Regions from separate parts of the Peribacillus sp. NJ11 genome, predicted to be linked through region 1. Evidence: a T-box and tRNA genes for the amino acid it is inferred to sense, from the RefSeq annotation. Region 1 holds a T-box; the other holds one or more tRNA genes.
What was found. The T-box of region 1 lies ahead of QUF86_RS13725 (valine--tRNA ligase). A T-box ahead of a tRNA ligase gene usually reads a tRNA of that ligase, here a tRNA-Val.
Positions count from the first base shown of each region.

Region 2: it has a tRNA-Val gene. The T-box ahead of QUF86_RS13725 (valine--tRNA ligase) is inferred to sense a tRNA for this amino acid. The anticodon was not compared.

Region 1 covers NZ_JAUCFO010000001.1:2,777,049-2,793,116, forward strand. Annotated here, with positions in the region: gene QUF86_RS13685 (cytochrome C assembly family protein) at 1-28, shown strand, start outside; gene hemC (hydroxymethylbilane synthase) at 38-970, shown strand; gene QUF86_RS13695 (uroporphyrinogen-III synthase) at 970-1,767, shown strand; gene hemB (porphobilinogen synthase) at 1,764-2,759, shown strand; gene hemL (glutamate-1-semialdehyde 2,1-aminomutase) at 2,798-4,087, shown strand; gene QUF86_RS13710 (LysM peptidoglycan-binding domain-containing protein) at 4,630-6,033, shown strand; gene ysxE (spore coat protein YsxE) at 6,181-7,251, shown strand; gene QUF86_RS13720 (hypothetical protein) at 7,308-7,499, opposite strand; T-box leader at 7,738-7,967, shown strand; gene QUF86_RS13725 (valine--tRNA ligase) at 8,012-10,663, shown strand; gene QUF86_RS13730 (ATP-grasp domain-containing protein) at 10,744-11,586, opposite strand; gene QUF86_RS13735 (ATP-grasp domain-containing protein) at 11,555-12,496, opposite strand; gene QUF86_RS13740 (bifunctional folylpolyglutamate synthase/dihydrofolate synthase) at 12,596-13,879, shown strand; gene QUF86_RS13745 (prepilin peptidase) at 14,362-15,114, shown strand; gene QUF86_RS13750 (hypothetical protein) at 15,421-16,068, shown strand, end outside.
Region 2 covers NZ_JAUCFO010000001.1:1,774,209-1,790,276, reverse strand. Annotated here, with positions in the region: gene QUF86_RS08870 (ATP-binding protein) at 1-154, shown strand, start outside; gene QUF86_RS08865 (response regulator) at 147-842, shown strand; gene QUF86_RS08860 (hypothetical protein) at 904-1,050, opposite strand; gene menC (o-succinylbenzoate synthase) at 1,627-2,730, opposite strand; gene QUF86_RS08850 (o-succinylbenzoate--CoA ligase) at 2,727-4,208, opposite strand; gene menB (1,4-dihydroxy-2-naphthoyl-CoA synthase) at 4,295-5,113, opposite strand; gene menH (2-succinyl-6-hydroxy-2,4-cyclohexadiene-1-carboxylate synthase) at 5,115-5,936, opposite strand; gene menD (2-succinyl-5-enolpyruvyl-6-hydroxy-3-cyclohexene-1-carboxylic-acid synthase) at 5,933-7,684, opposite strand; gene QUF86_RS08830 (isochorismate synthase) at 7,677-9,086, opposite strand; gene QUF86_RS08825 (1,4-dihydroxy-2-naphthoate polyprenyltransferase) at 9,385-10,305, shown strand; gene QUF86_RS08820 (TraR/DksA C4-type zinc finger protein) at 10,452-11,126, shown strand; tRNA gene QUF86_RS08815 (tRNA-Glu) at 11,245-11,316, opposite strand; tRNA gene QUF86_RS08810 (tRNA-Ser) at 11,320-11,410, opposite strand; tRNA gene QUF86_RS08805 (tRNA-Asn) at 11,412-11,486, opposite strand; tRNA gene QUF86_RS08800 (tRNA-Ile) at 11,499-11,575, opposite strand; tRNA gene QUF86_RS08795 (tRNA-Gly) at 11,581-11,654, opposite strand; tRNA gene QUF86_RS08790 (tRNA-His) at 11,659-11,734, opposite strand; tRNA gene QUF86_RS08785 (tRNA-Phe) at 11,751-11,826, opposite strand; tRNA gene QUF86_RS08780 (tRNA-Asp) at 11,850-11,925, opposite strand; tRNA gene QUF86_RS08775 (tRNA-Met) at 11,932-12,005, opposite strand; tRNA gene QUF86_RS08770 (tRNA-Ser) at 12,108-12,200, opposite strand; tRNA gene QUF86_RS08765 (tRNA-Ile) at 12,221-12,297, opposite strand; tRNA gene QUF86_RS08760 (tRNA-Met) at 12,308-12,384, opposite strand; tRNA gene QUF86_RS08755 (tRNA-Ala) at 12,413-12,488, opposite strand; tRNA gene QUF86_RS08750 (tRNA-Pro) at 12,506-12,582, opposite strand; tRNA gene QUF86_RS08745 (tRNA-Arg) at 12,594-12,670, opposite strand; tRNA gene QUF86_RS08740 (tRNA-Leu) at 12,680-12,768, opposite strand; tRNA gene QUF86_RS08735 (tRNA-Gly) at 12,781-12,855, opposite strand; tRNA gene QUF86_RS08730 (tRNA-Leu) at 12,864-12,945, opposite strand; tRNA gene QUF86_RS08725 (tRNA-Lys) at 12,954-13,029, opposite strand; tRNA gene QUF86_RS08720 (tRNA-Thr) at 13,052-13,127, opposite strand; tRNA gene QUF86_RS08715 (tRNA-Val) at 13,138-13,213, opposite strand; rRNA gene rrf (5S ribosomal RNA) at 13,225-13,340, opposite strand; rRNA gene QUF86_RS08705 (23S ribosomal RNA) at 13,460-16,068, opposite strand, start outside.

The sequences.
Region 1 (16,068 bases):
TTCAACATTCCACTTTTGGAATACATAGGAGGAAACTATGAGAAAAATAATTGTCGGTTCTAGACGTAGTAAATTAGCGATCACCCAAACGAACTGGGTTATCGATCAACTTAAAGAGCTTGGGGTTCCATACGAGTTCGAGGTGAAGGAAATTGTCACAAAGGGTGACCAAATCCTTGATGTAACGCTTTCCAAGGTAGGCGGAAAAGGCTTATTCGTTAAAGAAATCGAACAAGCGATGCTGGACAAAGAAATTGATATGGCTGTACATAGTATGAAAGATATGCCGGCAGTGCTTCCTACAGGCTTGACGATTGGGTGCATACCACCGAGGGAGGACCATCGGGATGCCTTGATTTCCAAGAACCATGAAACCCTTTCTGAACTGAAACCCGGTTCCATCATAGGTACAAGCAGCTTGCGCCGTGGCGCTCAAATTTTGGCTAGAAGGCCGGACCTTGAAATTAAATGGATTCGCGGGAATATCGATACCCGTCTGAATAAGCTGAAAACGGAAGATTATGATGCTATCATTTTAGCTGCAGCAGGACTATCAAGAATGGGATGGGAACAGGACATCGTATCGGAATTCTTAGATGAAGATATTTGCATTCCGGCAGTTGGACAAGGAGCACTTTCCATTGAATGCCGCGAAGATGACAAAGATCTGCTGGCAGAACTTGCGAAATTGACCTGTGAAAAAACGAAAAGAACGGTTGAAGCGGAACGTGCCTTTTTGGATAAAATGGAAGGCGGATGCCAGGTTCCGATTGCCGGATTTGCGGTAGCAAAAGATAATGGATCCGTTTCCTTGACGGCTTTGGTCGCTTCTCCTGACGGAAAGGTGATTTATAAAGAAATGGTCGAGGGGGCAGATCCCGTGACGGTTGGGCATGATGCTGCCAAGCAGATTAGTGAAATGGGCGGTAAAGAATTGATTGATCGCGTAAAAGAGGAGCTTGACCAGTAATGAAACCCTTTCAACCTCTTAAGGATTATCGGGTATTAATCACGAGAGGGAAAGGGCAGGCAGATGGTTTAAAAGATTCGATCGAGAAAAATGGCGGAACGCCGCTTCTTGTGCCATTGCTTGAGTTCACTCTTCCTGATCATATGGAAGAGGTTCATCAGCGTTTAGGTGAGTTGCTTACCTATGACTGGATCATTCTGACAAGTCAAAATGGGGTGGATTTCTTCTTTAAGCTTCTTGGTAAACAGCCTTTAAAGCTTCCGAAAATAGCCGTTATCGGCTCCAAAACGGAAGCGGCCCTGAAACGGCATGGGTATAAGGCGGATTTCGTGCCAGCTCAGTTTGTTGCTGAAGGGTTTGTTTCGGAGTTCATGACCTTGCTTGATCCCGGGTCACGCGTGTTGCTGGCAAAAGGAAATCTCGCCAGGGCGGTTATTGCGGAGGCAATCAATGAAGGTGGAGCATCATGTGATGAAGTGATTATTTATCATACCGTGCTTCCTCGAAGCAGTGAAAAAAAACTCGTGCAACTTATAACGAATCACGAAATCGACATCATAACCTTTACGAGTTCTTCGACGATCCATCATTTTTTGCAGATTATGGAACGCTGTGAGTTGGATACATACATAGACCGGATCATCATCGCATGCATCGGACCGATTGCCGCTAAAACGGCTGAAAAACATGGGCTATCCGTCGATGTTTGTCCAGATGTTTATACGACGGATGCCATGGTTGCTGATTTAATACGCTTCATCGTGAAAAGAAATAATAAGGGAGGAACTTTAAAATGAAAAACATTCCATTCAATCGCCACCGTCGCTTGCGTGCAAGTGCTGGCATGAGGGCTTTAGTCCGTGAAACACAATTGCATAAAGAGGATTTGATCTATCCGATTTTCGTCATCGACGGTGAAAATGTAAAAAATGAAATCAACTCGATGCCGGGTATCTATCAGTTATCCATGGATAATCTGGGAGCGGAAATGGATGAAGTCGTGAGTCTGGGCATAAAGTCAGTCATTTTATTCGGTGTCCCTTTTGATCATGATAAAGACGAACAGGGCACAGGTGCTTTTCACCATAACGGACTTGTGCAAGAGGCAACCCGCTTTATCAAAAAACAATATCCTGAAGTCATTGTCATTGCTGATACCTGCCTTTGTGAGTATACAAGCCATGGACATTGCGGGGTCGTTGAAGGGGAAAAGATCCTGAATGACGCTTCTCTTGACCTTCTTGCCAAAACGGCAATCAGCCAGGCTGAGGCCGGTGCCGATATCATTGCCCCTTCCAATATGATGGACGGTTTCGTTGCGGCCATCCGTGCAGGTCTGGATGAAGCGGGCTATGAAGATATTCCGATCATGTCCTATGCAGTGAAATATGCCTCGGCTTTTTACGGTCCATTCCGTGATGCTGCGAATGGTGCACCACAATTTGGCGACAGGAAAACTTACCAAATGGATCCCGCGAATCGCCTTGAAGCATTCCGTGAAGCTGAATCCGATGTTGCTGAAGGTGCGGATTTCCTAATCGTAAAACCAGCCCTATCCTACATGGACATCATCAGGGACGTTAAGAATAACTTTAATCTCCCGATTGTTTCCTATAATGTCAGCGGTGAATATTCAATGGTTAAGGCAGCTGCCCAAAATGGCTGGATTGATGAAAAAGCGATAGTGATGGAAATGCTGACAGGCTTGAAACGCGCAGGTTCCGACTTGATCATTACGTATTTTTCAAAAGAGGTAGCACGCTGGATAAACGAAGATAATCAAGGATGATGACAAATAAAACCTGTAATGGAAAAGGGGATTGAATCATGCGGTCATATGAAAAATCGAAAAAAGCGTTTGCCGAAGCAAAAAACTTGATGCCAGGCGGCGTGAACAGCCCGGTACGTGCCTTCAAATCTGTGGACATGGATCCAATTTTCATGGAGCGCGGAAAAGGCTCAAAAATGTATGATATCGATGGGAATGAATATATAGACTATGTTCTTTCATGGGGACCGCTTATCCTGGGTCACACGAATGACCGTGTCGTGGAATCATTGAAAAAGGTAGCGGAATCAGGTACAAGCTTTGGAACCTCTACACTGATTGAGAATGAACTGGCTAAGTTGGTCATTGAACGGGTGCCTTCGATTGAGATGATCCGGATGGTATCTTCAGGAACCGAAGCGACGATGAGTGCCCTAAGATTGGCGCGAGGCTTTACAGGCCGGGATAAAATCCTGAAATTCGAAGGTTCTTATCATGGGCATGGCGATTCATTGCTAATCAAAGCGGGATCCGGTGTTGCAACATTAGGTTTACCCGATAGCCCGGGAGTACCGGAAGGCATTGCGAAAAATACGATTACCGTACCATATAATGATCTTGCTGCAACCAAATATGCGTTTGAACAATTTGGCGAAGACATCGCCTGTATCATCGTAGAACCTGTTGCGGGGAACATGGGCGTCGTTCCGCCACAGCCAGGTTTCCTCGAAGGCTTACGTGAAGTGACGACCCAATACGGGGCTCTATTGATCTTTGACGAAGTGATGACCGGGTTCCGTGTCGGCTATAATTGTGCACAAGGCTATTTTGGCATCGTACCGGACCTGACTTGCCTTGGGAAAGTAATTGGCGGTGGCTTGCCGGTCGGAGCTTTCGGAGGAAAGCGCGAATTCATGGAACAAATCGCCCCGAGTGGGACAATCTATCAAGCGGGAACATTGTCTGGAAACCCTCTGGCCATGACGGCTGGTCTTGAAACGCTGAGCCAATTGACTCCAGAATCTTATGAAGAGTTCACCCGAAAAGGTGATATCCTCGAAAAAGGCATTGGAGAAGCAGCGGAAAAATACGGAGTTCCCCATACATTCAACCGTGCCGGTTCCATGATTGGACTTTTCTTTACAAATGAAGAAGTCGTAAATTATGATACAGCAAAAACATCCGATTTAGAGTTCTTTGCTTCTTACTATAGGGAAATGGCGAATCAAGGCATCTACTTGCCGCCATCCCAGTTTGAAGGTTTATTCCTATCAACAGCACATAGTGATGAAGATATCGAAAAGACCATTGAAGCGGCAGAACAGGCCTTTGCAAAATTAAAAAAATGATGCAAAAAAACTATCTGGCTAATTAAGCAATCATAAATATTAAACAGGCTACCATTTTCCCAAAAACTTTGGGAGAATGGTAGCCTGTTTTTTTGAATTCAATCAGTAAGCGGCAGAATGCTGATTAAAAGTTGAAGGCCGAATAAAAGGGTGGTAGGACGGAATATAAGGTTGAAGGCCGTATTAATAGGGAGATAGGAAAGAATAATAGGTTGAAGGCCGAAATAATAGGGAGATAGGACAGAATAAAAGGTTGAAGGACGAAATAATAGGGAGGTAGGACGAATAAATAGATTGAAGGTCGAAATAAAATGGAGATAGGACCGAACACTGGTTTTAGGACCAAATTTAAATGGTTTCTGGCCGATTGATCCAATTCTACATTGATTTTAGCCTGGAAAAGTAGAATCTCCTCCTTTTTAGTGGTTCAGGATAAATAAGGTGGATGGCGGCAAATGAAATTAAGGAATAATCATCTTCCTACCTTCATAGATTGATAATGGTATAGGTACCGTTTCCTGAAGCTGAAAGGAGGAGTTGTCTTGTCGCAAGAAAATGAATCGTATTTACGATTTTCTTTAGAGGAATCCGTTTGGTTCCAGAAGGGACAGGAAGTGGCTGAGCTCTATTCCATTTCCCTGGATCCGAATGTGACGATTCAAGAAAGTGATCAATATGTTTTTATACGAGGCTCGTTAGATTTATGCGGTGAATACAAAGACTCGCAAAATGGTGAGGAAGAGGAGTTTTCGCAGACCTTTTTGCCAAAATCCGTTCAAAAGGTCGAGAGGCATCCCAATGGACTTAATGAGTTCACACACCGTTTTCCGGTTGATATAACGATTCCGAATAATCGGATTGCCTCATTAGAGGAGATCGATGTCTCTATTCAAAGCTTTGATTATGCCCTGCCTGAGCTAAACTGTTTGAAATTGCAGGCGGATTTGTTGATAACCGGAATCTATAATGATTCATATGTGGAAGAACGGTTCGATACGGAGCAGGAAGTTGGGGAAACAGAGGGAGAAGAAACGGATAGGGAAAACGAGTCATACATTCCTTATGCGGCTGCAGTGCCGCCAATCCCGGATTTTCAGCCTGTTTTCCGTGATGAGCAGGAGGAAGAGTTATACACGCCTTTTTCTGCAGAGGCAAGGCGAGTATCTGAAGCGAACGAAGAAGAAGAAGAGGAACCAATCTATTTAAGCGATCAGCATAGTGCCCCAGTTTTTGAAATTCCCGTTTCACCATATCCTGAAGAGGAGGAGTGGGAAACGGAAGTGCACAGACAGGAAGATGCTGAAGCTGAAGAGGAAGAAGGGAATTTTATAAGTGATCAGCCTGACTCCACAGAGGAGGTACCTGTGTCATTCGTGGATGAGGAGAAACTGGAGGAAGATGTAAGCAGGCAGGATTCCATAGTGGAGACGGAGACTCCTAGAGTGACTTTGAAAGAAGAAGTGGTAGAAGAGCCTCATCAAGATAGCCCAGTTTCAAATCTTGAAACCGAGGACGTCATCCGGCAGGAAGAAAATGACGTTGTAACGGGACCTATCCTAAATGAACATGTGAAGGTGGAACAGGAAGAGGAGTCCAATTCATCCATAAGCGATTTATTCAAAAAGAGGGAAAGACCAGCGCCCCCAGCCAAGGAAGTCAAAAATTTCAAAGGCAGGAAACAAGCAGCTGAGCGTGATGATAAAGATACGGCTGATCATGATGAAAAGCAGATTTCCATCATGGATTTATTCGGACGGAAACAAGAAGAAGAACTGGTAAGGATGAAGGTTTGCATTGTCCAGCAAGGGGAAACGATTGATGACTTGGCTCAACGTTATGATGTTACGGTTCAATCCATACTTTTCAGCAATGAATTGGAGTCGAATCAAAACGTCCATGAAGGGCAAGTCATCTATATACCGAAGGCGGTTGCATATAAGAATTGACCAGGACAGAGAGCAGAGCATATGGTCTGCTCCTGTTTTTTACTAGGATAAAGTTGTTGAACGGCGTTAGAGCAGCCTGATTGGCCACTGGACTTTGGTGACTAGAGGAATCGGGTTGAGTTTTTTTAGAGAAAGTGAGTGAGTCTCGTGAGGGAAAACGAGAATCAGCAGCCTGCTAATCGGGATCTTGACACGGAAACCGTCTTGAAGGAATATGCCATGTATGTACAATACATTGAAGATTTCGGGCGTGTAAAAAAAGTATACACTGATCGCGGTACATTTGCCTTGAAATCGATTTTACCGCATAACGGCATTGATTTTATAAAAAATGTTCAAAAACTGTACCATCGCGGCTATAACCGGATCGTTCCCATTTATCAAACGATGGATCAGCGTTACGCCGTTCTTCATAATGGACGTTTGTATTACCTGATGCCCTGGTTGAATAATGAAGGGGACGGGGAGCGCGTTGAAAAGCATAAGCAAATGTTCAGGGAGCTTGCCCGGATGCATACGCTGTCCGTTAGGGAAATACAGGTGGATCCAGAGGAACGGGAAGCCCATTATGAGCGGACGCTTGATGCCTGGAATAATGAGAAGGACTTTATGGATGAGTATATTGTCAGCTGTGAAAAGAAGTGGTATATGTCTCCAGTCGAAATGACGGTTTGTTCTTTCTACACTGATATTTCACAGGCAATGAAGTACTCGATCAAGAAGTTTGAAACTTGGTATGAAAAAACGAAGGAAAGTGAAAAGGTTCGAACCGTTGTCACGCACGGAAAGGTCTCTTTGAAGCATTTCGTTTATGACGAACGCGGATATGGCTACTTCATCAATTTTGAGAATTCGAATACGGCACCGCCTCATTTCGATTTACTGCCATTTCTCGTTAAGTCGGCCAGGACCTATCCTGTCCAATGCGATGACTGCGTCGACTGGCTATATAACTATTTTCGTTATTTTCCGTTGAAAGAAGAAGAATTGCTGCTCATGCAAAGTTATCTGGCTTTCCCCGGATCAGCTTTGGAATTAGTGAAGGGTTATTCCGATGGCAGGGGACATCGTTCAGAGCTTGATAATGTTACTCAACTGCAGCGGCAATTTTGGCTCCTGAAGAATATTGAGTATATGGTGATGAAAATCGAAGAGATCGAACAGAAGAAAAAGGCGGCTGCCGAGGCTGCCAAAGAAGAGCAATCACCCCCAAGCTAAATATACATGATTGGATAATCTCCAGTCATGTATATTTTTTTGCTGTAAGGGAATAATTAAATCCATTCGAAATACAAAGACATGGCCAAGAAAATAAAGGCGATTAGCAGGAGCATATCGAAGAAAGTAGGGAAGATCAGCGTACGCAATCCTTGGAATACGACAAAGGGGATGATGAACTGCTGGCAAACACCCCTGAATTTTTTCATCCATGGCGGTAAAGTATAGGGGGTATATCTTCGCTTCATATTATTACCTTCCTTTTTAGGGCTTCTTATATTCTATGGGCTGGTAGTGGAAAAGGTGAAAAAACCGTCACATTCACTGTTCCTGGAGGATAAAATAAAGAAAATGGCCGGGCAGCGGGATCGAATGCATGTAATGGAATGTTTCCTAAAGAAAGAAAGCGAAAAGATGATTGACTGGAGCCCCATATTTTTTGTACTATATACTATATGCATTCAATGATTTTACATATGAATATAAATCAATGCAAAGACCGGAAATAGTAAGATGAAATGCACTTTTCAGAGAGGAAACCAATTGGTGCGAGGTTTCCAGGCAGCAGCATCCGAAGTCGTCCGCGAGCAGTTTTCGTGAAAGATCTTAAGTAGCGAAGGCCGGTGAAGAGCCGTTATCCGATTTGAGAGCCGAAAGAGATTTTTTACTTTTTCGGAAAAAAGGTGGCACCGCGAACAACTTCCTTCGTCCTTTTGTGATGATGGAAGTTTTTTTTATGCCTAAATAAGGAGGAAATGACATGGAAGAGAACCAAATTTCAATGCCGACTAAATATGATCCGCAGACGATAGAGAAAGGCCGCTACAAATGGTGGCTTGATGGGAAGTTTTTCGAAACGACGGGTGACGATAAAAAAGAACCATATACGATTGTCATCCCCCCGCCGAACGTGACTGGTAAGCTGCATCTAGGCCACGCATGGGATACGACACTTCAAGATATATTGACACGCATGAAAAGGATGCAAGGCTATGATGTTTTATGGTTGCCGGGCATGGATCATGCCGGTATCGCCACTCAAGCGAAAGTTGAACAGAAACTTCGTGCGGAAGGCGTGAGCCGTTATGACCTTGGACGTGAAAAGTTCGTGGAAGAGACATGGAAATGGAAAGAGCAATACGCGAGCCATATCCGTGAACAATGGTCAAAGCTGGGTCTTGGACTTGATTATACCCGTGAACGCTTCACTCTTGATGAAGGGCTTTCAAAAGCAGTGCGCGAAGTGTTCGTTTCGCTTTATAAGAAGGACTTGATTTATCGCGGTGAATACATCATCAACTGGGATCCATCAACGAAAACGGCGTTATCCGATATCGAGGTTATTTACAAAGATGTACAGGGCGCATTTTACCATTTGAAATATCCGTTAGTTGACGGATCAGGTGAAATTGAAATAGCCACCACCCGTCCGGAAACGATGCTTGGCGATACTGCGGTTGCTGTACATCCTGAAGATGATCGGTATAAACACTTGATCGGCAAAAAGGTTCGCTTGCCAATTACAGGCCGGGAAATCCCGATTGTCGGTGATGACTATGTCGATATGGAATTCGGTTCAGGCGCGGTTAAAATTACTCCTGCTCATGATCCGAATGACTTCGAAATCGGGAACCGTCACGATTTGGAGCGCATCCTTGTCATGCATGAAGATGGCTCAATGAATGAAAAGGCCGGTAAATATGAAGGCATGGACCGTTTTGAATGCCGTAAACAAATCGTCAAAGACCTTCAGGAAGAAGGAGTACTATTCAAAATCGAAGATCACCTTCACTCAGTCGGTCATTCAGAGAGAAGCGGTGCTGTTGTTGAACCATATCTATCGACTCAATGGTTCGTAAAAATGCAGCCTCTAGCTGATGCATCCGTTGATCTTCAAAAAGGATCCGATGAGGAAAAAGTTCATTTCGTACCGGATCGTTTCGAAAAAACGTATCTCCATTGGATGGAAAATATCCGCGACTGGTGCATTTCCCGTCAGCTTTGGTGGGGTCACCGCATTCCAGCCTGGTACCATAAAGAAACAGGTGAAGTGTATGTAGGACATGAGGAGCCTGCGGATGCTGAAAACTGGGAACAGGATACAGACGTTCTGGATACATGGTTCAGCTCGGCTTTATGGCCGTTCTCGACTATGGGTTGGCCTGACAAAGACAGCGTCGATTTCAAACGATACTACCCAACAGGAGCGCTAGTGACGGGCTATGATATCATTTTCTTCTGGGTTTCACGGATGATTTTCCAAGCACTTGAGTTCACGGGCGAACGTCCATTTGAAGATGTACTGATTCACGGTCTTGTTCGTGACGAACAAGGACGCAAGATGAGTAAATCGCTTGGTAACGGTGTCGATCCGATGGATGTCATCGATCAATACGGTGCCGATTCGCTGCGTTACTTCTTATCAACGGGCAGCTCACCAGGTCAGGACCTTCGTTACAGCACGGAAAAAGTGGAAGCGGTTTGGAACTTCTCCAACAAAATTTGGAACGCATCCCGTTTTGCATTAATGAACATGAATGGCATGACGTATGACGAAATCGATTTAAGCGGTGAAAAATCTGTAGCCGATAAATGGATTTTGACACGTTTGAACGAAACGATTTCAAACGTGACAAGACTCGCTGACCGTTATGAGTTCGGTGAAGTCGGCCGTGTGCTTTACAACTTCATTTGGGATGATTTCTGTGACTGGTATATTGAAATGGCGAAGCTTCCGTTATATGGCGAAGATGAAGCGGCTAAGAAAACGACGCGCTCGATCTTGGCTTATGTACTGGATAATACGATGAGATTGTTGCACCCGTTCATGCCATTCATTACCGAAGAAATCTGGCAGAACCTTCCGCATGAAGGTGAGTCGATCACTGTTGCCGCTTGGCCGGAAGTGAATGAAGGATTGACAGATACAGCTGCAGCCGAGGAAATGAAGCTGCTTGTTGAAATCATCCGCTCCGTCCGTAATATCCGTGCTGAGGTGAACACGCCGCTAAGCAAAAAAATCAATTTGATTTTAAAAGCGAAAGATGAGTCCATCTTAGAAACGTTACAGAAAAACAGCAGTTATATCGAGCGTTTCTGTAATCCTGAACAATTGACGATCGGTATCGAAGTCGAAGAACCTGCTCAAGCCATGACAGCTGTCGTAACTGGCGTAGAACTAATCCTTCCGCTGACAGGGCTGATCAATATCGACGAAGAAGTGAAACGTCTTGAAAAAGAACTCGACAAACTTAATAAAGAAGTTGAACGCGTACAGAAAAAATTAGGCAATGAGGGCTTCGTTAAAAAGGCGCCGGCAAGCGTCATTGAAGAAGAACGTGCCAAAGAAAAAGACTATAGCGAAAAACGCGACTCTGTGATCCACAGGATCAGCGAACTGAAACAACTGTAAAACAAAAGGATGAACCAGCTAATATGCCGGTTCATCCTTTTTTGTGTTGGACGACATTGATTCGAAAATCAAATGTTCCGTTAGGAGGATAGACTATCTTTTATGAATGTAAGGTACTCCGATACGATATTGATGTCACTTAGTGCACTTAATGTCCGGCTGCCGACGACATCCTCGATTTCGTTGAGCATGAGGCTGCCATCCTCGGCAAATATGAAATCGATCCCGACCAGACCGAAATCAAACGCTTCGATAACTCTTTCTACAAGGGCTAAATCGGAAGCGGTCAGCTCATATATGGAAGCCGATCCCCCTAGCGTATAATTTGCCTTGAAACTTGAAGCGGATTCCCTAAGTACAGCAGCCTTCACTTTTTTACCAACTACAAAAACGCGGATATCCTTTCCGAATAAGCCGGGTTTTTGGACAATCCAATTTCCGTCATTCAGTTCGGCCAAATCATCGGCATGCTCGATTAAATACACTTGTTTCCCGCCGCGGCCACGTGTTTCTTTAGCAATGAAAGGGAACTCCATGTCATCGGCATTCGGCTTTCCGTTGCAATATATGGTATCGGCCATTGGAATTCCCATCGAGGACAAATATTGATGCGTCCTTGCTTTGTCATTAGCGATTTCCGATACGAATGAGGAGTTAAAGCAGGCAATCCCCATTTGCTCCAGTTGCCTTGTTAGAAAAGGATCGATGGCCCGGACGATAGCAAAGTCTGGCAATACGATTGGCTGAGCTGTATGTTCCACGTACAATTCGTTGGAACGATGACCGATTCTAAGGTCTTCCCGATGGTAAAAGTGTAAATCAAGATCAAGCTTACTGGCTTCGTCAAGCATCCAATCTATGTATCCTTGATTTTTCACGGCATCCTCACGGTTATAAATCAACCAACCTGCTTGTTTTTTCATCAGATGCACTTCCCTTTCCTAATTTGTTCAAGATATAATCGAACATGCTATCAGCAATGTTGATGCCAGTACATTCATAAATATTTAGTAAATGCGAATTCGAATTCACTTCGCACAAAAGCGGACCCTCTTTACCGAACAACAAATCGACGCCAGCGAAGTCGGCACCTAGTATCTCCGCACAACGGATGGCAAGTTGTGCTTCTTCCCTAGTGGGTGTATAGGGGGCAGCCTGACCACCGGCAGTCATATTAGCTCGGAAGTCGTTCTCGGAATGGCGTTGCATCGCTGCTATGACTTGATTGCCGACGACATTCACACGAATATCCCGTCCTTTACTATGTTCGATGAATTCCTGAATGATAAATGGTTTGTGGCCAAGATTGCGGATGGTCTTTAGTAACTCATCCTCTGTTTGGATCAAATATACTTGTTCCCCAAAAGAACCGTATGCTTCCTTAACGATAAGTGGATACCCAAGTTCAATGCCGATTTGTATGAAGGCATCCATATTGACCCTTTCAATACCTTCGTACGTGAAAGGTGGAAACAAGGTTTTTGGCATCGGTATGCCATGACTGGCCAATGCTTGATGTGTTTTTGCTTTGCTGTCGCAAATATCGATTGCCGTACTGCTGTTATGTACGGGGATGCCGAGCAATTCCAAATGGCGTGCCAAATGAATGTCTTTATCCATGAACAGAACAAAATCAGGCAGCTTATCAAAGGCTCCTTTAATTAGCGGCACTCCTTTTTCGATTATGGGAATAAGATCTGAATTGCGGATAAGGGTTGCCGTGATTTCTTTCCTTTCAGCCGCCTCTTTAATGAACAAAGCTAAACTGGAAAACTTATCATGCTGTAAATAGCCGTTAACGACAATCCAACAGTGGAAATCTGAAGGTTTCATGGTAAAACACTACCTTTCATCTAGGTTAATCGTTCATATATTGATAAAATAATCTTAACGCATAAGAGCGGTATAAAGAAAGAGGAGGCTCAATGATTAATGGTAACAACCATGAAAGACATCAATTATTTTTTTGAACGGCGCCAAGTTCAATTTGGCATGAATTTTGGCCTATCACGGATGGAAACATTGTTAACTGAATTAGGTGACCCCCATAAGGAGCTAAAGTATATTCACATTGCAGGATCAAACGGGAAAGGATCAACCTTGCAATATATTAAAGAAATCCTTCTTGCTGAAGGGATCCGGGTCGCTTCCTTCACTTCACCATATTTAGTGCGGATGAATGAACAGCTGAAGATAAATGCGGATGAAATAAGTGATAAGGATTTTATCGCTGCCTTCCGCGCGCTGTGGCCGTTCATCCAAGAGATGGACAGTAAGGGGAATGGTCCCACTCAGTTTGAAATATTGACTGCGATGGCATTCTCTTATTTTAGCAAAAAGGAAGTGGATTTGGTTTTGATGGAAACAGGGCTTGGAGGCAGGCTCGATACAACGAATGTCATCCAGCCGTTTCTTTCGATCATTACCTCGATTTCTTTGGAGCATACGAGCATCCTGGGTAACACACTTGGGGAAATTGCTTCAGAGAAGGCAGGCATCATTAAAAGCGGGGCGCCGGTCATCAGCGGAGTCAACGCTAGGGAACCAGCAAAAGTAATCGAAGAAAAAGCATCTTCATTAGGCGTACCCCATTACCAATTAGGCAAAGACTTTCATGTAGGGAATGTGAAGCAAAGTGAGCAAGGACAAAGTTTCTCCTTTTCGCTTGCCGATAGGTCCATCGAAAATGTGGAAATGCAGATGTTGGGACGTCACCAAATCGAGAATGCGGCACTGGCCATTGCTGCTGTCCTAGTAGGAATGGAAAATATCGATGAAAAAAGCATCCTTAAAGGAATAGGGGAGGCGAAATGGGAGGGGCGTTTTGAAAAAATATCGGATGAGCCGTTGGTGATCATTGATGGTGCACATAATCCTGCCGGCATCGATGTATTGATGGAAACGCTAAAATTGAATTATCCTGAATATAAGTACCGGTTCATATTCAGTTCATTTAAAGATAAAAATTATTCCCAGATGCTTCGTGGACTGGAAACGGAAACGATTGAAATCATCATTACCGAATTCGAACATGAACGGGCGGCGGATGCGCAAACGCTTTATGAAGAATGTCGTCATGAAAATAAAACAATAAACAAGGATTGGCAGACGGCGATAAGGGAAGGCAGAAGAAAAACAGGGGAGAAAGAGGTTCTTGTCATAACAGGTTCCCTTCATTTCCTTTCACTTGTGAGGGGATTTCTATCTGAAAGATAAAAAATTCAAAGTGGATGATTGATGTGGTACCTCCATAGAGAATGCTTAATGGATAGATGGTGAACTGGTTATTTTTTCTTCTCCATATGCAGAGGCACGATTGGAATTGAACTAGTGATTAATTAACTTACATCAGTAACAGTCTCAAAAAAAGGACCTTTTCAATGGTCCTTTTCCCTTTTTAAGAAGGACAGCTCATTTCTATTTAACAGAGACTTCGAAAAAGAAAAAAACTCTAATAGAGTGATTGATAACAAAACACCACGTATATTTGTTAAAATATGTTTATATATTGATTCTGAATAGTAGTTTGGACTTAACGCCTTTAAGCAGAGCCGGTTAGGGAAAATAAAATATGGGAGGAATGAATAATCATGAAGAACCCAAATGATTATTACAAAGTCGCATATCCTGTGAAAGGAATGGGACATGACCTTAGAGATACAACGAAAGTGAATCGAATCCTCGTGCAATCTGTATAAATGATGGGTATCCATTTCTATCTCTTCGTCCTGGGCTTAATTTTAGGCTCATTCTTTAACGTCGTCGGTTTAAGTGTTCCAGCAAATAATCCATTTGCGAATCGTCGCTCCGCTTGCCCATCTTGTGGGCGTACATTGACCTTCTTCGAGTTGATACCGGTTATTTCTTATATGTTGCAAGACGGAAAATGCCGGGGCTGTAAAGCAAGGATTTCCCCCCTTTATCCGGTAGTGGAATTGCTGACCGGTGTTTTGTTTGCCTCAGCTCCCATATTTCTTGGCTGGTCGGGTGAACTCTGGGTTGCCTGGACATTGATTTCATTATTTATGATCATCTTGGTGTCTGATGTAGCCTATATGCTCATACCTGATATAATACTGCTTTTCTTTACGGTGATTTTTATGGTTTTAAGGGTTTCATTTCCGCTGTCACCCTGGTGGGATTCAATTTTCGGGGCAGCGGTTGGTTTTAGCCTTCTGCTATTAATCGCTGTTGTGAGTAAGGGGGGCATGGGTGGCGGTGATATTAAGCTCTTTGCAGTGATTGGCTTTGCATTGGGGATGAAGATGGTCCTGTTATCATTTCTTTTTGCGTGCTTTTATGGGGCATTCCTTGGCATCATCGGGTTGCTAACCGGAATTCTAAAAAAGAAAACGCTGATTCCTTTCGGTCCGTATATCGTTTTTGGGACATTGACTGCCTATTTTTGGGGCGACTCCATTTTATATTGGTATATAACTTTTCTAAGATGAGCTTAAAGGACCATCACAGTTCACGGGGAATTTGTCAAAAATCATCTGAACAATGGGGCAGTAGGGAACTATCCCCATGCGGCTGCAAGTGAAGGTGACATGGAAGAGGAATGCATGTAATTGTTGAGAGGCAATATTAAAATGTTATGAAACAGAAGCACCAGTACCTGGAAGGCCCTTTTGGTTAACGGGATATGAATAGGGAAATTTGACGAAACCTATTAATGACAAGACGACAAAAGTCTTGTTATTTTTTTTTACCTCTATGATAGGATGAAAAAAATGACCTGGAGGGGAGGAAAAAAATTGGGCAAGCCGGAACAAAGCAAGGGTGTAACGATTAAAATAAATGGGGAAGAAAAAGTATTTGCCGATAAAAAGATTGAAAGTCAAGAGGCTGCGAGTGAGGAGCAGGAACATCCAGATGAGAGTTTCGAATGGATACTCCCTGAGGATTCAAACGAGAACAAGATCGTATTGGTTCCCACACCTCCAAAGAAGAAAATGCCAAAGCTGATCGGTTTTGGTACGAGTTCGCTGAAAAGCTCGGATAAAAGACCGATCAAGACATTCATGATCGCCGTCATTTGTGCTGTTTTTTTTGGGTCGATTCTTGGCTTGATTGCCGTTAAAACGATTACAAAGGAAAAAGCCGCAGTATCTTCGGTCGAGACCACGATTCCAACGGAAGCCACTGTTGAGGATAAAAAAGCGGCAGTGAATGAACCAGGTACCCAGCTGAAGACATTCCTTGTACAGGGAGGTGTATTCAGCAGCGAGGATGCGGCAAGGCAAATACAAAAGAAAATCATTGAAAAGCAGGTTCCAGCTGAAATTTTCAAATTGGAAGACAGCTATTATTTATTCTTGGGATCGGCAGAGAGTCTAGTTGCAAGTAAGGAGCTGGCCTTGTTCTTAAAGTCCTATGATGTGGACGTATATTGGAAGGAAATC
Region 2 (16,068 bases), 1.0 Mb from region 1:
AGGTGCGGAAGGATCAGGAATTGGTCTTTACCTAATAGACCAAATTGTAAAAAAAGCGAACGGCGAAATGAAATTCACGACACGCCCTAACGAAGGAACAAGCTTTTTTCTTTCTTTTCCCATGCACGATATAGAGGAGAACCAAAATGACTAATGAAATTCGTGTACTTTTAATTGAAGACGACCCAATGGTCCAAGAGGTCAACAAACAGTTCATCGAGCGCCTGTCTGCCTTTAAAGTAGTTGATACAGCTTCCAATGGGCTTGATGGTCTAAAAAAAATCAGGGAGTCTAAACCCGACCTTGTGATTTTGGACATCTTCATGCCATCTTTAAACGGGGTAGATACACTTTATCAAATAAGAAAAGAGCAAATTGATGTGGATGTCATCATCATTTCAGCGGCAAATGATCAGAAAACGATCCGAAAAATGGTTCAGAACGGGGCTTTTGACTATTTAATCAAGCCATTCAAATTCGAAAGGCTAAAACATACGCTTGAACAATATTTTGCTTTTCGGATGGAGGTTGAACCTGACCATCAAATCTCTCAAAATCAGCTTGACCGAATTCTCTTTCAAACCAAAACACCTTCTGAATCGAGTCCGAAATATGATGTTCCGAAAGGATTGAATGGCGCGACTCTTGAGCAAGTGACGAAATTTATAAAGACCCAGCCTGGATCTTTATCTGCGGAAGAAGTGGCTGATGGGATTGGAATCGCCAGAGTTACTGCAAGGCGCTATCTTGAATACTTGCATGGCGAAGAAGTCCTTCAGCTTGACGTTCAGTACGGCAGCATCGGCCGTCCAGTCAATAGGTACCGGCTTCAAAAATCTTAAAACGCATGGGGACCAGCTAGAACCGAAACGGTTCCCTTTTACCTTTTATCTTTTATCCATTTTACGCACCCGTCTTTCGATCATATAGGCCCCACTTTCTCTTCAAAAGAAACAGTTCACACTCCGCCAATGCCGTCACTTCTTTAATGACATAGTCCGGCATGCCTCTTCTTAGTAGAATTTCCGCAATAAGGTACGGTCTTTTCATATACTCTCCCCTCCCTTTCCCTTGGTTGCATACTTTTTATTTCATTATACAAAATAATCCAGTGAAGAAAAAATAGACAAAGCCCCATTTTACGAAAAAAAATATGACTGATCGGGCCATTTAACTGATTTTTCTTCTTTAAAACTCCATTTTTAATAGGGAATACTGGAGAAAAAATATATTTGTAGTCTGCTGACAAATAAAAAAGAGTTCCAGTCGTTTTCAGAAAAAATCCGTTCCCTTTCCGCTCTGCCAAGCCTCCTGCCGCAGGCATCTGGCGGGGTCTTGGTTAGCCAGTTATTCGGCAGGAGTATCCGAGTTAACTTTTAACACCATGATTCGGGGGTGAGAGCTCCTTATATCGACAAACTGATATTTGTTAGTATCCTATTAAATCATTTTCCAAAAGGGTGGGGTTTTTGTCCAAGAAGTACTAAATTGGTGAGTTCCATATACCGTGATATCGAATGGATGAAGCACATTAGCTTTCTAGCGAGATAGAGGATTATTATAAAATGTGGTTGGATTTGCAATATTAGTTCAAAAGAGGTGCGGCATTCACCTCCTTTGATGTTTTCACCTGTACAGTTTACTATATGTAGTCAAATCCTTTAGCCGCTTTTCATTGATGGCAAAACCGATCCCAGCTTTATCGGGGACTTGGATCATGCCATTTTTGACAATGACTTCCGGATCGATTATGTCCCCTTCCCAATAGCGGGATGAGGATGATATATCCCCGGGAATCGTGAACCCTTTTAATGTGGCAAGTGCGATATTATGTGCACGTGAAATGCCAAATTCAATCATGCCCCCGCACCAAACGGGCACATCATTTCCCAGGCATAGATCATGTATTTTGACAGCTTCCGTCCAGCCGCCGACTTTTGCCATCTTAATGTTGATCACCCCACAGCTTCCGAGCGACAGAGCACTTTTGGCATCATGAAAGGAATTTATGCTTTCATCAAGGCAAATGGGTGTCTGCAGCTGTTTCTGTAAAATGGCATGCTCAACAATGTCGTCATGTCCCAGCGGCTGCTCAATCATCATCAGATTAAACACATCAAGCTTCTGAAGGTGTGGGATGTCATCAAGAGTGTACGCTGAATTGGCATCTGCCATTAGCGGAATATCGGGATAGGCCCGACGGATTTCCGATAAAAACTCCAGATCATTTTGAGGATTGATTTTTATCTTATATCGCTGATAACCAGATCCGGAAAAATCCTCAATCTGGCGCAGCGCGTCTTCAATATCATTGGAAGCAACGACAACACCAGCGGGCACTTCACTTCGTTCGCCGCCAAACAGCCGACCGAGATAGACTTCTTTCTGCTTCGCATATAGATCAAGAATTGCCTGCTCTAAAGCTGACTTCGCCATCGCATTCCGTCTGATTCCGCTCCATAAGTTCGGCAGCTCATCAGGATGCTTGATCTGACTTGCCAATGTCAGCGGTATTAAGAAGTCCTCCAACATATGAAAGCATGTTTTGATCGTTTCCTCGGTATACCAAGGACTTGCAAATGGCACCGCTTCCCCGTATCCAATCAATCCATCTTCATCCATGGCTTCGACAATTATCACTTCCCGGTCGCTTACCGTTTCGAGATGCGTCTTAAATGGCCGCTTTAATGGGGCCTTAATGAGCTTTAGTGAAATGGAGGATAACATCATTGCCATTCCCCCATTCCCTTCTTCAGTTCCCTTCTCAGAAGCTTGCTCGCGCCATTACGCGGAAGCTCCTGGCAAAAAATCACGTTCCGGGGAATTTTATAGGCCGCCAAGGATTCCCTGCAATACTCCAGCAGTTCGCTCTCACTAAGCTCTGCACCTTGGTTTAAAACGACAAAAGCGAGTGGAACCTGTCCCCATTTTTCATCGTCAGTCCCCGTCACTCCCGCTTCGAATACATCCGGATGCTTACTAAGGACATTTTCAATCTCGGCCGGATAGACATTTTCACCGCCGGATATGATTAAATCCGAGCGTCGGTCAAGCACATACAAAAAGCCTTCCTCATCGAGATAACCAAGGTCCCCAGTATAAAGCCATCCATCGGTAATGGCCTGCTGTGTAGCATCCATCCGATTGAAATAGCCTTTTGTCACATTTGGACCTGAAACCACGATTTCACCCGCTTCCCCCGGTTCACACATATTGCCGTCTTTCTCTATACGTAATTGCGAAGGGAATAAAGGTTTTCCCGCTGATCCGATTTTTGTCATACTATACTCCGGTGCCAGTGTCACAATCTGTGAAGACGTTTCGGTCATCCCATAAGACTGATAGACGGGAATCCCCTTCTCCTTACATGATTCAAGTAAATGAACGGGTGCAGGGCCGCCGCCCAACAGGAAACAGCGAAAGGTTTCCGGATAGCCAGTTCCCTTCAAATCCTGCACCATCCTATTCAGCATCGCCGTCACGACCGAAATGATCGTCACGCCATTTTCCTGAATGCTCCGGTTTGCTTCCCGTTCATCGAACCGTTCCGCCAAAACGACCTTCATGCCATAAATCACATTTTTCATCAGGATGGATAAGCCGCTAATATGAAAGATCGGAACCGCGCAATACCAAGAATCCTCCTCATGCAATCCAAGGTTCAGAACCGACCCGACGGCACTCCACCAATGATTGCCGAAGGTTTGGATCACACCTTTTGGATTTCCTGTCGTACCTGATGTATACATGATCGTAGCGGTATCCTCAAGGTAAAACTCTTGAAGTATCTCTGCCTTGCCCTCATCCGGCAATTCTTCCATTAAGTGAAGGTTTAAATCAGGGAGAATACCGCCAATATCCGAGAGTTTGTCGGTGAAGGTACCTTCCGAAACCAGATAAACGGTCTCACTATCTTCAATCTGCCAGGACAACTCTTTTGCCGTTAACTTATTATTCAGCATCACAATCTTCACACCAAGATAAAATAGTGCGTGGATAGCGACAACACCATCAATATGATTACGGAGTAAAACCGCGCATGAATCGCCAGCCCTCAGACCAATGTTAGAAAGCTTGCCAGCCATCTTCTCCGATAATGTATGCAGTTCAAGAAAGCTATACGTATGACCTTCAAACTCAATTGCCGGACGATCTGGTGAAAGATGCGCCCGATTTTTCAGCCAGTTCGGCAACTTTTCTTCTGCCATGTTTGCTTAGCCTCCTCCATTTGGATATAGAAAACAGCCCGGCGAATATCCGCCAAGCTGTCAGTCTCATCGATTCACGCGTTTCATTAAGGGAAACGAGGGAATTGTCCAAAGTCCGGATTGCGTTTTTCTTTGAATGCATCGCGGCCTTCTTTTGCTTCTTCTGTTGTATAGTATAAAAGTGTAGCGTCACCAGCCAATTGTTGAAGACCCGCAAGGCCATCAGTATCAGCGTTCATTGCCGCTTTCAAGAAACGAAGTGCCGTTGGGCTCTTCTCAAGCATTTCTTCACACCATTTAACCGTTTCCGCTTCTAATTGGTCTAAAGGTACGACTGTGTTGACCAATCCCATATCCAATGCTTCCTGGGCATTGTATTGACGGCATAGGTACCAGATTTCACGTGCCTTTTTATGACCGACGATACGTGCCAGGTAGCCAGAACCATAACCAGCATCAAAGCTTCCAACATTCGGTCCAGTTTGTCCGAAGACTGCATTGTCAGCAGCAATCGTTAAGTCACAAACCACATTCAAGACATTACCTCCACCAATTGCATAACCTGCGACCATGGCTACGACTGGTTTTGGAATGACGCGAATCAAGCGTTGTAAATCAAGAACGTTTAGACGTGGAATGTTATCTTCACCTACATATCCGCCATTCCCACGTACACTTTGGTCTCCGCCTGAACAGAATGCTTTGCCGCCTACACCCGTTAAAATAATGACACCGATGCTGGAATCATCACGCGCCCTTGCGAATGCATCAATCATTTCCGCAGTCGTTTTTGGCGTGAATGCATTATGTACATGCGGTCGGTTGATGGACACTTTTGCAATCCCGTTATATTTTTCATATAAAATTTCATCATACTCACGTATTGTTTCCCATTGTATCGTCATCTTAATTCCTCCTTCGATTTCTCTTTAAAAACTCACTTATTATTTTACCAAACTTTTCTCCATCTTCCACATGAATCGCATGTCCCGCACCATTTATTATTTTCCATTCAGCCCGCTTCAGCTTTTTTTTCATCGAGGCAGCAATTTCACAAAACTTAGGATCGAAATCACCGGTTACAAGGAGCACAGGAAAATCAAGGGTTTTCAGTTCTTCCCAGTAAGAAGCTTGACTGCCGGTCCCCATACCGAGAAGGCTATTGTAAAGGCCGGCAGGGACATTTGCCATCCGCTGTTCCCGGATGGCCGACCTGGTTTTGGCCGGCAGCCGTTTTTGACTTTCAAACAACGGGATGCTTTCCCATTGATCCACAAAAGCTTCCATGCCATTTTCAAGAATCCTTTCGGCAAGCTTCCTATCATTTCGCCTTCGGATTTCCCGCTCCTCTTCTGTTAAAAGGCCTGGTGAAGCGCTTTCCAATATCAATGTATCAACATACCCAGGATATAAACAGGCAAATCCCAATCCAAGCCTTCCGCCCATCGAGTATCCAAGGATATGGGCTTTCGTGAAATGTAACGCATCCAAAATATCCTTGATATCTTCAGCCACTCGCTCCATCTCATACCTTCGATGATCAACTGGTGATGCAGACATGCCATGACCTATGATATCGACCATGATCAAGGTATACCGCTCACGCAAAAGCGGAATGAGGAATTTCCATGTATCCCGATTTCCCGTAAATCCGTGCAAAAGAACAAGAGGATCTCCATTTCCCGTTATTTCAACAGCATAATTGACATCCTTGATGACAAAATTCATGATATTTCCCTGTCTAACACCATTTTTATTTCCTGGGAAACAAAACTCCACAAATTTCGATGCTTTTGTAAATTGGACTCTCTTTCTGTCGGTACTTCAATGATTTTCAGACCTTGCATTTCAAATGACTCTGTAAATACCTTCTTTAACTCATCCCAATTTTGCACCTTGCTGTATTTACCGCCGTAAAGCTGGGCAGCATGGGAAAAATCAAGACCGTGAGGCGTCCCGAATAGCGTTTCGAAATGTTCTCTCTCATTCGCCTGTGGCAAGAAGGAGAAAATGCCGCCCCCATCATTATTGATCAACAATATCGTGATGTTTTGTTTTTGAAGTTTAGCCGCAAGCAAGCCATTCATATCATGGAAAAAACTTAAATCCCCGATTGCCAGTACGGTATTTTTCGATACCGTACTTACGCCAAGCGCAGTGGAAACGACACCATCGATGCCATTCGCCCCTCGGTTTGCAAAGGTCTTGATTCCCTTTCCATTATTCAAAAAGAATGTATCCAAATCACGTATGGGCATACTATTCCCGACAAACAAAGTGGATCCCGATGGCATCATATCAGCTAACAGGGAGAACAGCTTGCCTTCACTTAACTCCCCTTCATCCTTGATGGAGGCTAAGGCATTCTTCGTCGCTCCGTTGACGGTTTGCCATAAACCAAGCCATTCATCATCATTGGCCTCAGTAATATTTTCAACAACACGCTTGCAGAAATCTTTCTCTTCGCTGTAAATCATGTTAGTTGCCAATCCTGCTGGCTCACGCCAACCTGCACCGCCATCGACGACCAAAGTGGTTGCCTGTTTTTGTTTTTTCATGAATAACAATAAGGGTTTAGAAACAGGCATTGTCCCGAAACGCAATATCACTTCCGGCTTGAAAGCCGCTTTTACCGCTTCATCGCGCAGAAACGTATCGTACGCATCAATTATGACGTCTTTGCCGTGACTCCCGCTCCTTAACTGGGAAAGAGGGTCAGCGAGTACCGGAAAAGCAAGTTTATCCGCTAATGCGACGATGGCTTCCTTCATCTCTGGATGCGGTAATTCGCCACATACAATCAACCCTTGCTTAGCTTGTGACAAAGTAGTTGCAACAGCTTCTATTTGTGATGCGGACAATGACCGTTCTCCACTGTCAATCAACACTGCAGGCGTCATTTTATTTTGCCGATACTCCTTTGCTTGCTCCAGATCCGGAATCAATGGTTCACGAAGCGGGAAATTCAAATGTACAGGCCCTGCAGGTTCACTTGCCGCTGTAGCCACTGCCCTTGCACCGACCGTTCTTGCATACCGCATCATCTCATCCGTGCTTTCAGGTAGTGCCATTTCGACAAACCATTTTACTTGTCTACCATAAAGATGAATCTGATCGATTGCCTGTGGGGCGCCGACATCACGCAATTCATGTGGACGATCAGCGGTAAGTACAATAAGCGGCACCCTTGAATAAAAAGCCTCAATGACGGCTGGATAAAAGTTTGCAGCGGCTGTACCGGACGTACAAAGAAGTCCGACAGGTTCCTTTAAGGCCTTAGCCAAACCAAGGGCAAAAAAAGCAGCCGAACGCTCATCCACATTAATATGAACTTCGATATCAGGGTGTTCCACTAGCAACAAAGCTAGGGGTGTGGATCGTGAACCCGGGCTCACCACCACATGCTTCATCTCATTTTGTGCCAGCTCATCGACAAATGAAGCAGCATATGCTGTCAATGCATCTCGGTCATTCATTAAGATTTCCTCCTAAAGCACTTAACATCGGATTGAATTTAATCCCCGTTTCCCGGAATTCACTTTCGGGAGTCGAATCCTCAACTACGCCGCATCCAGCAAAAAGCGATGCCTCATTGTTCTGTATAAGCGCAGATCGTATCCCTACAGCGAATTCCCCATTTCCATACGTATCCACCCAGCCTAAAGGACCCGCATAAAAGCCGCGTTCAAGACCTTCCATTTCCCGGATTCGGACAACGGCCTTTTCTTTTGGAAGTCCGCCCATAGCCGGTGTAGGATGTAGTTTCTCGACGAATTCAAAAATCGTGACACCTTCCTTGGATATTCCGCGGACCGGTGTATATAAATGCTGGATATGACGGTTTTTCATAAGTTTCGGTTCGGCCGGAACAATTACCTTTTCGCATACAGAATCAAAGGCATTCGATATCATCGACACGACATATTGGTGCTCTTGTAAATTCTTTTGGTCATGAAGCAATTCATCACCAAGACAAACATCTTCTTCCTCATCTTTCCCTCGCCCCATCGATCCAGCAAGACAGGTAGAAAATACTTCATTTCCCTGTTTCTTAATTAAACGTTCAGGAGTGGCACCGACAAAACAGTCACCACCAGCTTCCAAACTGAAAATATAGCTTAATGGCTGCTCAGCAATCAATTGTTCAAGCACTTTCCCTGAATCGATGGAACGCTCAAAAACCAGTCGAAGCTCCCTCGCCAAAACGATTTTGTCGAGATCTGTCGTCTTGATTTCCTGAACAGCCTCAGCGACCGTCCGTTTCCATTCGTCAGGTTTGACTTCCCTCTGCTTAACCAGGGAATTGTGACCCAATCCAGTGTCATCCAAGCTTTCGAAAAGGAAAGCTTCCCGTTCATTTATCATATCTATGAAGAGTTTTTCTGAATCATCAGGCGAACAAAGTAAGTTTGTCGTTAAGTAAGCTTGTTTCCCCACTATTGATAGCATGAAGGCAGGTATATAAAACAGGTTGTCCCCGAATTGATTCCAAAGGAGCGTACTGTTAGTTTCATAATCAAAAGAAAAGCCCCCAAACAGTAAAGGACCGGTCGCTTCTACATCAGTCAATCCTGTTTTGACAGCAGTATTCTGCAGTTTGATCCAGCTCTTTTCGACTTCTCTATAACGTTCGGCATTCGATGCCGCTTTGAGTTTCTTAACATTGCCTAAGCCGGTGATGGTTATTTCCTTTGCAGGGTCCTCCCAGAAAAAGCGTTCACCCGCGTACCGTTCTCTTCCAGCTTGATAAAATGAAAGGGGGTTCGTGCAATTAACTTTCTTAATATGACTGAATAGAACTTGATCATTCAAGTCCTTCGCCTTTTGTATAGCTGAAGCCAGTCCCTGAAACTGCCCAGTTTCTTCTGAGATAGCCAAAAAAATCCCCCCAAATGTACATTTTAAAAGCTTTTTAACCTATTTAAAGATACACCTCCATTCAACCTCATGTCAATAAAACGCCCCTATACCGAGCGATTCATGCCTGCTTTTTTCCTTATTATATGAATCTTAGCGAATGAAGAGAAATATCCTTTATTTTGGAAGAGAATCGTCCACGAAATCAATTGACACCCTTACCTAATTTTCCTATCCTTATTAGGATAACCTTTTGTGCAACATTTCAATATTTGTTATAATTTCGAGAGAACCAATAATGATTTTGAGGAGAGAAATAATGCAAACAGAATACGACGGACTTCCCCTTAAACGGACCTGGAAGATTTGGTGGGAGTTAATTCGTCCACATACACTAACCGCAGCTTTTGTCCCGGTCTTACTTGGAACTATGATTGCACTTTTGGATGATGGAGTGAATTGGTTACTATTCGCTGCCATGATGATTGCAAGTATCCTGATTCAAGCTGCAACCAATTTATTCAATGAATACTATGATTTCAAGCGAGGCTTGGATACGGAGGAATCCGTAGGCATCGGTGGCGGAATCGTCCGTCATGGGATGACCCCCAAACTCATCATGACCTTGGCCCTTGGCATGTATGCCATCGCACTCATAATCGGAATCTATATCTGTGCCGCATCATCTTGGTGGCTTGCTGCAGTAGGACTGGTTTGCATGCTTGTCGGCTATCTTTATACAGGCGGTCCCCTACCCATTTCATATACACCATTCGGGGAACTTTTTTCGGGATTGTTCATGGGCTTTTTGATAATCCTGATCGCCTTTTTCATTCAAACCGGTCATGTTTCCTCAACAGCCATCTTAATTGCCATTCCAAGTGGAATATTGGTCGGGTTGATCAACTTATCCAATAACCTCCGTGACCATGATGGGGATAAGGCACATGGCCGCAAAACCATGCCTGTAGTGATGGGCAGGAAAAACGCCCTGAAATTCATGGCAATCATGTTTGCCTTCTCTTATCTATGGCTGGTTGGGTTAGTCCTTACCGGAAACGTAACAGCGTGGATTCTCCTTGCCTTCCTAAGCATCCCGAAAGCCATGGCCGCAATCAAAGGCTTCGTAGGTAAAACGCAGCCAATCACCATGGTGCCAGCAATGAAAGCCACGGCCCAGACGAACACCTTCTTTGGCTTACTCATGGCCATTGGATTATTCATCAGCTATCTAATATGATCTCCAAGGACTGAGCTCATCCGCTCAGTCCTTTTTTCTATCTTCCGTTCCATTTTGTTTCCCTATACTACGATTCGGGTAATAGATAATACAACCATCTTACCAATATAAAATGAGATATGGACTTTAGAAGGAGTGAAACGGATATGGCAACCAAACAGCAAATGCAAAAATTCAAAAAAGAACTGCTTCAAGAAAAAGATGAGCTTGGAAACAGGATTCAAAATGATGAACAATCCGTTCTGGATAAAAGCCAGACTGAATCCGTAGGGGAATTATCATCCTATGATAATCATCCTGCTGACCTAGGAACAGAATTATTCGAGATGGAACGGAACCAAGCACTGGACGAGCATGCACAATCTGAAATGGAGAAAATCGAAGAAGCATTGAATGCCATAGATGAGGGTACGTATGGCCATTGTAAAACCTGTGATATAGAAATCCCCATCGATAGGCTTGAAGCGATCCCAAGCACTCTTTACTGTGTCGAGCATGCCCCAGAACGGCCTACTACACAAGACCGACCAGTGGAAGAGGATATATTGATTCCATCCAAGGGTGATCATTTTGAAAATCGTCATGGAAATGAAATAGTGGATAAAGAGGATAGCTTTGGTGAAGTCGCCAAATTCGGTACATCCGAAACGCCATCTGATTACACCGGCGATCATGACAATTATAATGATCTTTATAAAACCGAAGATGAAACGGATGGATTTCCAGAAGACTATGAAGGATTTGCAGCAAATGATATCGAAGGGGAAAAAATAGGGTGGATATACCGAACAAAAAGCAAAAGGAATATGAAGATACATTAGATGAAGAAAATATCGATTCCCAGCTTGGAAACATTCCTTATAAACAAAAAGATACTTATATCAATGAAAAGAAATGAAAAAAAGAAGCATACATGAATGTATGCTTCCTTTTTTGTTATGACCCGTACGGGATTCGAACCCGTGTTACCGCCGTGAAAGGGCGGTGTCTTAACCGCTTGACCAACGGGCCAAATGGCGGAGAAGGAGGGATTTGAACCCTCGCGCCGCTCGCGCGACCTACACCCTTAGCAGGGGCGCCTCTTCAGCCTCTTGAGTACTTCCCCATGGCTCCGCAGGTAGGACTCGAACCTACGACCGTTCGGTTAACAGCCGAATGCTCTACCACTGAGCTACTGCGGAACAATATGAATATGGTGGGCCTAAATGGACTCGAACCATCGACCTCACGCTTATCAGGCGTGCGCTCTAACCAGCTGAGCTATAGGCCCATATTTGGAGCGGGTGAAGGGAATCGAACCCTCATCATCAGCTTGGAAGGCTGAGGTTTTACCACTAAACTACACCCGCGAAATGGGGCGACTGATGGGAATCGAACCCACGAATGCCTGAACCACAATCAGGTGCGTTAACCACTTCGCCACAACCGCCGTAATATGAAAGATATGGTGGCTCAGGACGGAATCGAACCGCCGACACAAGGATTTTCAGTCCTTTGCTCTACCGACTGAGCTACTGAGCCACATTTGTATTAAATTTAAAAAATGGCGGTCCCGACGGGAATCGAACCCGCGATCTCCTGCGTGACAGGCAGGCATGTTAACCGCTACACCACGGGACCTAATAATTGCGGGGACAGGATTTGAACCTGCGACCTTCGGGTTATGAGCCCGACGAGCTACCGGACTGCTCCACCCCGCGACGGTAATAATGAAACGATTTGCATCAAGTTTTCGTGTATATTGTTTTTTCGCTTCCTCTATGTAAGGTTGTTTCAAAACAACTTGCTGCTTTTTAAAAAAATGGAGGAGGTAGAGGGATTCGAACCCCCGCGGGATTTGACTCCCCTGTCGGTTTTCAAGACCGATCCCTTCAGCCGAACTTGGGTATACCTCCACGGCTTTAAAAAATGCATATGGTGGACCTTGTAGGACTCGAACCTACGACCGGACGGTTATGAGCCGTCTGCTCTAACCAGCTGAGCTAAAGGTCCTTATATTTATTGGTAGCGGCGGAGGGGATCGAACCCCCGACCTCACGGGTATGAACCGTACGCTCTAGCCAGCTGAGCTACACCGCCAATATAATATAAGTATCTGATTGAAAAATGGTGGAGCCTAGCGGGATCGAACCGCTGACCTCCTGCGTGCAAGGCAGGCGCTCTCCCAGCTGAGCTAAGGCCCCATTCATTAAAAATCACGTGGTCGGGAAGACAGGATTCGAACCTGCGACCCCTTGGTCCCAAACCAAGTGCTCTACCAAGCTGAGCTACTTCCCGCAATAAAAACATGGTGCGCCCGGCGGGAGTCGAACCTACAACCTTCTGATTCGTAGTCAGATGCTCTATCCAATTGAGCTACGGGCGCATATTAAGATGGTGCCGAGGACCGGAATCGAACCGGTACGGTAGTCACCTACCGCAGGATTTTAAGTCCTGTGCGTCTGCCAGTTCCGCCACCCCGGCACATACGAAAAGTGGAGCGGAAGACGGGATTCGAACCCGCGACCCCAACCTTGGCAAGGTTGTATTCTACCACTGAACTACTTCCGCATGAAAGATGCGGGTGAAGGGACTTGAACCCCCACGCCTTGCGGCGCCAGATCCTAAGTCTGGTGCGTCTGCCAATTCCGCCACACCCGCATATAAAATGGTGAGCCATGAAGGATTCGAACCTTCGACCCTCTGATTAAAAGTCAGATGCTCTACCAACTGAGCTAATGGCTCGTGCTTGTACTATTTCAAAATATGGTGCCGGCAAGAGGACTTGAACCCCCAACCTACTGATTACAAGTCAGTTGCTCTACCAGTTGAGCTACACCGGCAGGTGTAAAATGGTGGAGGATGACGGGATCGAACCGCCGACCCTCTGCTTGTAAGGCAGATGCTCTCCCAGCTGAGCTAATCCTCCATATGAAACCTGCTTGGCGACGTCCTACTCTCACAGGGGGAAACCCCCAACTACCATCGGCGCTGAAGAGCTTAACTGCCGTGTTCGGAATGGGAACGGGTGTGACCTCTTCGCTATCGTCACCAAACAATGTTAACATTTTTTTTAAGACATATATTATTATAACGTCTTTTCGAAAAAATGCAAGAAGAAATTTTCATTCCTTCAAAACTAGATAATAAGAAGGTATTTCATTTTTTTAAAGCGTTGGTTAAGTCCTCGATCTATTAGTATCAGTCAGCTCCACATGTCGCCACGCTTCCACCTCTGACCTATCAACCTGATCATCTTTCAGGGATCTTACTAGCTTGCGCCATGGGAAATCTCATCTTGAGGGGGGCTTCATGCTTAGATGCTTTCAGCACTTATCCCGTCCGCACGTAGCTACCCAGCTATGCCTTTGGCAAGACAACTGGTACACCAGCGGTGCGTCCATCCCGGTCCTCTCGTACTAAGGACAGCTCCTCTCAAATTTCCTGCGCCCGCGACGGATAGGGACCGAACTGTCTCACGACGTTCTGAACCCAGCTCGCGTACCGCTTTAATGGGCGAACAGCCCAACCCTTGGGACCGACTACAGCCCCAGGATGCGATGAGCCGACATCGAGGTGCCAAACCTCCCCGTCGATGTGGACTCTTGGGGGAGATAAGCCTGTTATCCCCGGGGTAGCTTTTATCCGTTGAGCGATGGCCCTTCCATGCGGAACCACCGGATCACTAAGCCCGACTTTCGTCCCTGCTCGACTTGTAGGTCTCGCAGTCAAGCTCCCTTGTGCCTTTACACTCTACGAATGATTTCCAACCATTCTGAGGGAACCTTTGGGCGCCTCCGTTACTCTTTAGGAGGCGACCGCCCCAGTCAAACTGCCCACCTGACACTGTCTCCCACCCCGATAAGGGGCGCGGGTTAGAATTTCAATACAGCCAGGGTAGTATCCCACCAACGCCTCCACCGAAGCTAGCGCTCCGGCTTCTCAGGCTCCTACCTATCCTGTACAAGCTGTACCAAAATTCAATATCAGGCTGCAGTAAAGCTCCACGGGGTCTTTCCGTCCTGTCGCGGGTAACCTGCATCTTCACAGGTACTATAATTTCACCGAGTCTCTCGTTGAGACAGTGCCCAGATCGTTACACCTTTCGTGCGGGTCGGAACTTACCCGACAAGGAATTTCGCTACCTTAGGACCGTTATAGTTACGGCCGCCGTTTACTGGGGCTTCGGTTCAAAGCTTCGCTTGCGCTAACCTCTCCCCTTAACCTTCCAGCACCGGGCAGGTGTCAGCCCCTATACTTCGCCTTGCGGCTTCGCAGAGACCTGTGTTTTTGCTAAACAGTCGCCTGGGCCTATTCACTGCGGCTTTTCCGGGCTATTCACCCTAAAAAGCACCCCTTCTCCCGAAGTTACGGGGTCATTTTGCCGAGTTCCTTAACGAGAGTTCTCTCGCACACCTTAGGATTCTCTCCTCGCCTACCTGTGTCGGTTTGCGGTACGGGCACCTTACATCTCACTAGAGGCTTTTCTTGGCAGCGTGGAATCAGGAACTTCGGTACTATATTTCCCTCGCCATCACAGCTCCGCCTTAATGGAAACGGGATTTGCCTCGTTTCCGGCCTAACTGCTTGGACGCGCATATCCAACAGCGCGCTTACCCTATCCTTCTGCGTCCCCCCATCGTTCAAACGATGTATAGGTGGTACAGGAATATCAACCTGTTGTCCATCGCCTACGCCTTTCGGCCTCGGCTTAGGTCCCGACTAACCCTGAGCGGACGAGCCTTCCTCAGGAAACCTTAGGCATTCGGTGGAAGGGATTCTCACCCTTCTTTCGCTACTCATACCGGCATTCTCACTTCTAAGCGCTCCACCAGTCCTTCCGGTCTGACTTCAACGCCCTTAGAACGCTCTCCTACCATCGACACCTAATGGTGTCAATCCACAGCTTCGGTGATACGTTTAGCCCCGGTACATTTTCGGCGCGGAGTCACTCGACCAGTGAGCTATTACGCACTCTTTAAATGGTGGCTGCTTCTGAGCCAACATCCTGGTTGTCTAAGCAACTCCACATCCTTTTCCACTTAACGTATACTTTGGGACCTTAGCTGGTGGTCTGGGCTGTTTCCCTTTCGACTACGGATCTTATCACTCGCAGTCTGACTCCCAAGAATAAGTATTTGGCATTCGGAGTTTGACTGAATTCGGTAACCCGTTGGGGGCCCCTAGTCCAATCAGTGCTCTACCTCCAATACTCTCATCTTGAGGCTAGCCCTAAAGCTATTTCGGAGAGAACCAGCTATCTCCAGGTTCGATTGGAATTTCTCCGCTACCCACACCTCATCCCCGCACTTTTCAACGTGCGTGGGTTCGGGCCTCCATTCAGTGTTACCTGAACTTCACCCTGGACATGGGTAGATCACCTGGTTTCGGGTCTACGACCTCATACTCATTCGCCCTATTCAGACTCGCTTTCGCTGCGGCTCCGTCTTATCAACTTAACCTCGCATGAAATCGTAACTCGCCGGTTCATTCTACAAAAGGCACGCCATTACCCATTAACGGGCTTTGACTACTTGTAGGCACACGGTTTCAGGATCTATTTCACTCCCCTTCCGGGGTGCTTTTCACCTTTCCCTCACGGTACTGGTTCACTATCGGTCACTAGGGAGTATTTAGCCTTGGGAGATGGTCCTCCCTGCTTCCGACGGGATTTCTCGTGTCCCGCCGTACTCAGGATCCACTCAGGAGGGAACGAAGTTTCAACTACAGGGTTTTTACCTTCTTTGACGGACCTTTCCAGATCACTTCATTTACCCCGTTCCT